2 linked regions of the Methylibium petroleiphilum PM1 genome follow. The protein of the gene in region 2 interacts with the protein of the main gene of each other region in a pairwise test. Links are inferred from orthologs where the notes say so. Each region holds a gene or a part of one and is shown on either strand. Other genes may lie near its edges. The genes, in order: ftsB and MPE_RS02330.

Region 1 (3,268 bases), 2.5 Mb from region 2 along the record:
GGCCGGGCGGCGGCGATCTGCGCGGTGGCGTCGCCCATGCCGAAGCCGATCTCGAACACCCGCGGGGCGCGGCGTCCGAACACGGTCTGCGGGTCGAGCGGCTCGCGCTGGAACGGCAGCACGAAGCGCGGGCCGAGTTCGGCGAGGGCGCGTGTCTGCCCGCTGCCCATGCGGCCAGCGCGAAGCACGAAGCTGCGGATCGGCCGGGGCGGGTGGGCCGGAGGAGAAGAGGAATCGGGTTCGCTCATGGCAATGGGCGCTTCGCCGCGGACGCGGACGACAGATGTTCGCATTCGGGCTGCAGGCATTCGCGGCAGCGGCCACGCAGCCGCGGGCCGTCGGGCGCGGGGGCCACCTGGGCGGGCAGGTGCAGCAGCGGGCGCAGCGCAGCCACAGCGGCTGCCGTGCGCGCCGAGCCTTCGCCATAGACCACCGAATAGGGCAGCACGGCAGAGGCCAGCGCGTCGCGGACCAAGCGGTCGACCGGGCCGCGCACCTGGGCGCCGTCGCGCTGCAGGCCGTCTGGCTGCCAGGCCAGGTCGAGGCCGGTCAGCAGCGTGTGGGCGCAGCGGCGCTGGCGCTCGAGCGCCAGGGGGTAGAGACTGCGGTCGCCGAACACGAACTCGCTGTAGACCGCGATCATCAGCGGCGTGGTGTCGGCCAGCACGATGTGACCGTCCCGCGCGGCGGCCTCGATGCGACGCCATTGCTCGTCGGCGATGGCGGCCTGTTCCTCGGGCCGCGGCGTGCGGCCGTGCGCGTCGCAGAACTCGCGCAGGTACTCGGCCACCCGCGTGGCCGGCCGGCCGAGCGAACGGAGCTCCAGCGCCAGCGCATGGGCCAGCGTGGTCTTGCCGGTGCTCTCGGCACCGACCAGCGCGATCACCGGGCCCATGCGCACCGCCCCGCAAGCCGCCTCATGCCGAGCTCATCGCCGCGGCCTTGCGGGTCCAGGCGCGCCAGCCGATCGCCGCCAGCAGCGCGAACAGCGCGTAAAGCCCGACGGTGAGCCACAGCCCCTTGTAGGCGAACAGGCTCACGCCGACGGCATTGACGGCGATCCACACCGGCCAGTTCTCCACCAGCTTGCGGCCCAGCAGCACCTGGCCCACCACGCTGCCGGCGGTGGGGAAGGCGTCCCACCAGGGCACGTCGGTGTCGGTGCCGTGGCGCAGCAGCAACGCGGTGGCCGGCCACAGCAGGGCGAAGGCCAGCAGTGCCTGCAGCCGGCCGCGCGGGGCGAGGTGGCGCACTGCGAGCGCGCTGCCATCGGCCTGGGTGCCGCACAGCCACTGCCACCAGCCCCAGAAGGCGACCGCGATGAACAGCAGCTGCAGCGATGCGTCGCCGTACAGCCGGGCCTCCCAGAACACCAGGCCGTAGAGCGCCGAGCTGGTGATCGCCAGCGGCCAGGCCAGCGGGTCGACGCGCAGGTTGCACCACACCATCCAGACGCCCAGCAGCGCGCCGGCCAGTTCGGCGCGGCTGGCGGCCAGCGGGCCGAGCACGAAGGCCGGTGCGTTGAGGAAGTCGATCAGCGAGGTGAGCATCGCAAGGCATGCGCTCGGGCGGCGCATCGGGGCGAAAGAGAGTCGGGCGCGGGCCTAGCGGCGCGGCGCGTACTGCACGTAGATCTCGTCGGGCTTGAGCATGCCCAGCTCGGAGCGCGCCTTCTCCTCGACCATCTCCAGGCCTTCCTTGAGGTCGCGCACCTCGGCCGAGAGCCGGTCGTTGCGTGTCTGCGCCACGTCGTTCTTCGCCTGCTGCTCGCGCAGCTGCGCCTGCAGGCCGACCACCCGGCCGACCCCGCCCTTGCCGAACCACAGCTCGGCGTGGACCAGGGCCAGCAACGCGACCAGCGCGACGGTGATCAGGCGCATGGCGGCGGCGGGCGCGGCAGGCAGCGGGGACTCAGCGCAGGTTGTAGAACGCGGCGCGGCCGGGATAGACCGCCACGTCGCCCAGGTCTTCCTCGATGCGCAGCAGCTGGTTGTACTTGGCCATGCGGTCGCTGCGCGACAGCGAGCCGGTCTTGATCTGGCCGGCGTTGGTGCCCACCGCGATGTCGGCGATGGTGCTGTCCTCGGTCTCGCCCGAGCGGTGCGAGATCACGGCGGTGTAGCCGGCGCGCTTGGCCATCTCGATCGCGGCGAAGGTCTCGGTCAGCGTGCCGATCTGGTTGATCTTGATCAGGATCGAGTTGGCGATGCCCTTGTCGATGCCTTCCTGCAGGATCTTGGTGTTGGTGACGAACAGGTCGTCGCCGACCAGCTGCACCTTCTTGCCCAGCACCTCGGTCAGGTGGGCCCAGCCGGCCCAGTCGCCTTCGGCCATGCCGTCCTCGATGCTGATGATCGGGTACTTGTCGACCCAGCCGGCCAGCATGTCGGTCCACTGCTGGGCCGACAGCGACAGGCCGCCCTCGCCGTCGAGCTGGTATACCAGCGAGCCGTTCTTGCCCGGCTTGTAGAACTCGCTGGCGGCGCAGTCGAGGCCCAGCGCGATCTGCGTGCCCGGGGTGTAGCCGGCCTTGTCGATTGCCTCGAGGATCATCTGGATCGCGGCCTCGTGGTTCTCGACGCTGGGCGCGAAGCCGCCTTCGTCGCCCACCGCGGTGCTGATGCCCTTGTCGTGCAGGATCTTCTTCAGCGCGTGGAAGGTCTCCGCGCCCCAGCGCACCGCCTCGCGGAAGCTCGGCGCGCCCACCGGGATGATCATCAGCTCCTGCAGGTCGAGGCTGTTGTTGGCATGCGCCCCGCCGTTGACCACGTTCATCATCGGCACCGGCAGCTGCATGCCGCCCATGCCGCCGAAATAGCGGTACAGCGGCAGGCCCGATTCCTCGGCCGCCGCGCGCGCCACGGCCATGCTGACCGCCAGCGTCGCGTTGGCGCCGATGCGGGCCTTGTTGTCGGTGCCGTCCAGGTCGATCAGCGTCTTGTCGAGGAAGGCCTGCTCGGAGGCGTCGAGCCCCAGCACGGCTTCCGAGACCTCGGTGTTGAGGTGCTCGACGGCCTTCAGCACGCCCTTGCCGAGGTAGCGGCCCTTGTCGCCGTCGCGCAGCTCGATCGCCTCGCGCGAGCCGGTGGAGGCGCCGCTCGGCACTGCGGCGCGGCCCATCACGCCGCTCTCGAGCAGCACGTCACATTCGACGGTGGGGTTGCCGCGGCTGTCGAGGATCTCGCGCCCGACGATGTCAACGATGGCACTCATGGAATGACTTTCAAAGAGGAAGAGAGGTGCTCGACGAGAGGACGCCGCGGATCCG
Region 2 (3,233 bases):
CGTTGATCATGTGCTCGACAGCGTTGCCGCCGCCGCCGCCCACGCCGATCACCTTGATCTTCGTGCCGAGCTCGAATTCTTCAATCATCTCGATGGCCATGGTGGACCTCCTTCGTCTGATGCAGTTGCCGGTTGAAAACGTGGGCTGGATGACGCCCTAAAAATTCCCGATGAACCAATCCTTGACGCGGCCGAACAGGGTCTGGACCGACCCCGCCTGCTGCGCTGCCTTCATGCCGCGCGTGCGCGCGAGCCTCGCCTCTTCGAGCAAGCCCATCACGGTGGCCGAGCGCGGGCTCGCCACCATGTCTGACAGTGCGCCGGCGTAGGTGGGCAGCCCCTTCCTCACCGGCTTCAGAAAGATGTCCTCGCCCAGCTCGACCATGCCGGGCATCACCGCGGTGCCGCCGGTGAGCACGATGCCGCTGGACAGCAGCTCCTCGTAGCCGCTCTCGCGGATCACCTGGTGCACCAGCGAGAAGATTTCCTCGACGCGCGGCTCGATCACGCCGGCCAGCGCCTGGCGGCTGAGCATGCGCGGGCCGCGGTCGCCGAGCCCCGGCACCTCGACCTGCTCGTTCGGATCGGCCAGCAGCTGCTTGGCCACGCCGTGCTCGACCTTGATCTCCTCGGCGTCCTTGGTCGGCGTGCGCAGCGCCATCGCGATGTCGCTGGTGATCAGGTCGCCGGCGATCGGGATCACCGCGGTGTGGCGCACCGAGCCGTCGGTGAAGATCGACACGTCGGTCGTGCCGGCGCCGATGTCGACCAGCGCGACGCCCAGGTCCTTCTCGTCGTCGGTCAGCACCGCGTGGCTGGACGCGCTGGGGTTGAGTACCAGCATGTCCACTTCCAGCCCGCAGCGGCGCACGCACTTGATGATGTTCTCGGCCGCGCTCTGCGCGCCGGTCACGATGTGCACCTTGACCTCGAGGCGGCCGCCGCTCATGCCGATCGGCTCCTTGACCTCGTGGCCGTCGATCACGAACTCCTGCGCCTCGACCAGCAGCATGCGCTGGTCGTTCGGGATGTTGATCGCCTTGGCGGTCTCGATCACGCGCGCCACGTCGACCGGCGTGACCTCCTTGTCGCGCACGATCACCATGCCGGTGGAGTTCTGGCCGCGGATGTGGCTGCCGGTGATGCCGGTGTAGACGCGCGTGATCTTGCAGTCGGCCATCATCTCGGCCTCCTTCAAGGCCTGCTGGATGGACTGGACCGTCGCGTCGATGTTCACCACCACGCCGCGCTTGAGCCCATGGGCCGGCGCGGTGCCGATGCCGGCGACGCGCAGCTCACCCTCGGGCAGCACCTCGGCCACCACCGCCATCACCTTGGCGGTGCCGATGTCGAGCCCGACGACGAGATCCTTGTATTCCTTGGCCATGTGCTTCCCGCCTTTTCCTTCTATTTCCTGCCTGCCGCCGCCGTCGGCGCCGCCGTGCCGATGCCCTTGAGCCGCAGCGCGTAGCCGTCGGCGTGGCGCAGGTCTGCATACGCCAGCGGGCGCTCGTAGCGCGCCGTCAGCTGCGGCACGGTGCCCACGAAGGCCTGCACCCGCGCCATCACCTCGTCCTCGCCGCCGCGGCCGAGCTCGACCTGCGCGCCGCTGTCCAGCTCGGCTCGCCAGGAACCGCGCGCGCTCATCGCCAGCGTCTCGATGCTCGCGCCGATGGCCTCGAACGCCGGCACCAGCCGCCGGTACATCGCGAGCATCGACGCCGAACTGCCCTCCGGCCCCTGCAGCACCGGCAGGTTCTCGTCCTCGACGTCGCCCGGGTTCGCCTCGAACACCTCCCCCTGCACGTTGACGAGCTTGTCGTCGCCGTCCTCCTGGTGCCACCATGCGGCGACGTGGTGTTCTTCGAGGCGCACCGCCAGCCGGTTCGGCCACACCCGCTGCACCGCGGCCCGCCGCACCCAGGGCACGGACTGGAAGGCCTCCTGGGCCTGCGCGAGATCGAGGCTGAAGAAGTTGCCGCTCAGCTTGGGCATCGCATTGGCGCGGATCGTGGTCACGCTGTTGCGCGCCACCTCGCCCTCCACGCGAACGCCGCGCAGCGTGAACAGCGGCGCGCGCAGCGCCCAGGTCAGCAGCAGCCCGATGAAGGCCAGCAGCGCGAACGCGAACAGCACGCTGGCGCCGGTGCGCATCAGGCGCACATCGGCCGGCAGCGGCTGCGGCTTCGCGGGGAGGCGGGGTCTGCGGGCCATGAGGGGCTCAGGCGTCGAGCGCCGCTCCCTGCAGGATGTGCAGGCACAGCTGCTCGTAGCCGAGGCCTGCGGCCTTGGCCGACATCGGCACCAGCGAATGGCCGGTCATGCCCGGCGAGGTGTTCATCTCCAGCAGGAAGGGCTTGCGATCGCTGGCGCGGATCATCAGGTCGGCCCGGCCCCAGCCGCGGCAGCCCAGCGCTCGGTAGGCGGCCAGCACGATGCGCTGGATCTCGGCCTCCTCGTCCGCCGGCAGGCCGCTCGGACAGAGGTACTTCACCTCGTCGGTGAAGTACTTGTTCTGGTAGTCGTAGCCGGCCTCGGGCGGCACGATGCGGATCACCGGCAGCGCGCGCGCATTCGCGCCCTCGCCCAGCACCGGGCAGGTCACCTCGGCGCCGTCGATGAACTCCTCGCACAGCACGTCGGGATCGTGGCGGGCCGACAGCGCCACCGCGTCCTGCATCTGCGAATAGCCGAGCACCTTGGTGACGCCGATCGACGAGCCCTCGCGCGGCGGCTTCACGATCAACGGCAGGCCCAGGTCGTCGGGCACGCCGCGCACCCGCTCGGGCGTCTGCTCGTCGGGCGCGAGCCGCACGTAGCGTGGCGTCGGCAGCCCTTCGGCGAGCCACACGCGCTTGGTCATGATCTTGTCCATCGCGATGGCGCTCGCCATCACGCCCGAACCGGTGTACGGAATGCGCAGCAGCTCCAGCGCGCCCTGCACCGTGCCGTCCTCGCCGTGCCGACCGTGCAGCGCAATGAAGCAGCGCTGGAAGCCCTGGCGCCGCAGCTCGACCAGTTCGTGATCCTTCGGATCGAAGGCGTGGGCGTCGACGCCGGCGTCCTGCAGCGCCTTCAGCACGCCGCCGCCGGACATCAGCGAGATGTCGCGTTCGGCCGAGGTGCCGCCCATCAGCACGGCGACCTTGCCGAAGGACCGGGGATCGGGGGTGGCGCTCATGCGTGGGCTCCCAACAGTTCGACCACCTGGCCGGGCACGGCGCCGATCGAGC

The links.
Region 1: the proteins of MPE_RS02330 (region 2) and ftsB interact in binary tests that used the Escherichia coli proteins (3 or more experiments, as listed by UniProt). The link is inferred for Methylibium petroleiphilum PM1 from one-to-one orthologs.

Annotation. Positions count from the first base shown.
Region 1 is NC_008825.1:3,028,927-3,032,194, reverse strand. The notes cover bases 243-3,199. They hold ftsB (cell division protein FtsB), read right to left. Parts: upstream 1,881-3,199; coding sequence 1,605-1,880; downstream 243-1,604. Other genes in these bases: eno (phosphopyruvate hydratase), read right to left, coding at 1,912-3,199; pnuC (nicotinamide riboside transporter PnuC), read right to left, coding at 918-1,550; MPE_RS14375 (AAA family ATPase), read right to left, coding at 245-895; trmB (tRNA (guanosine(46)-N7)-methyltransferase TrmB), read right to left, coding at 243-248. Outside these bases: more of trmB, read right to left, coding at 1-242; more of eno, read right to left, coding at 3,200-3,213. UniProt on the Escherichia coli protein: Essential cell division protein. May link together the upstream cell division proteins, which are predominantly cytoplasmic, with the downstream cell division proteins, which are predominantly periplasmic.
Region 2 is NC_008825.1:504,870-508,102, reverse strand. What follows is about bases 312-3,233. They hold MPE_RS02330 (cell division protein FtsQ/DivIB), read right to left. Parts: upstream 2,215-3,233; coding sequence 1,408-2,214; downstream 312-1,407. Other genes in these bases: murC (UDP-N-acetylmuramate--L-alanine ligase), read right to left, coding at 3,178-3,233; MPE_RS02325 (D-alanine--D-alanine ligase), read right to left, coding at 2,222-3,181; ftsA (cell division protein FtsA), read right to left, coding at 312-1,387. Also shown: cell division protein FtsZ, read right to left, coding at 1-100; more of ftsA, read right to left, coding at 158-311. UniProt on the Escherichia coli protein: Essential cell division protein. May link together the upstream cell division proteins, which are predominantly cytoplasmic, with the downstream cell division proteins, which are predominantly periplasmic. May control correct divisome assembly.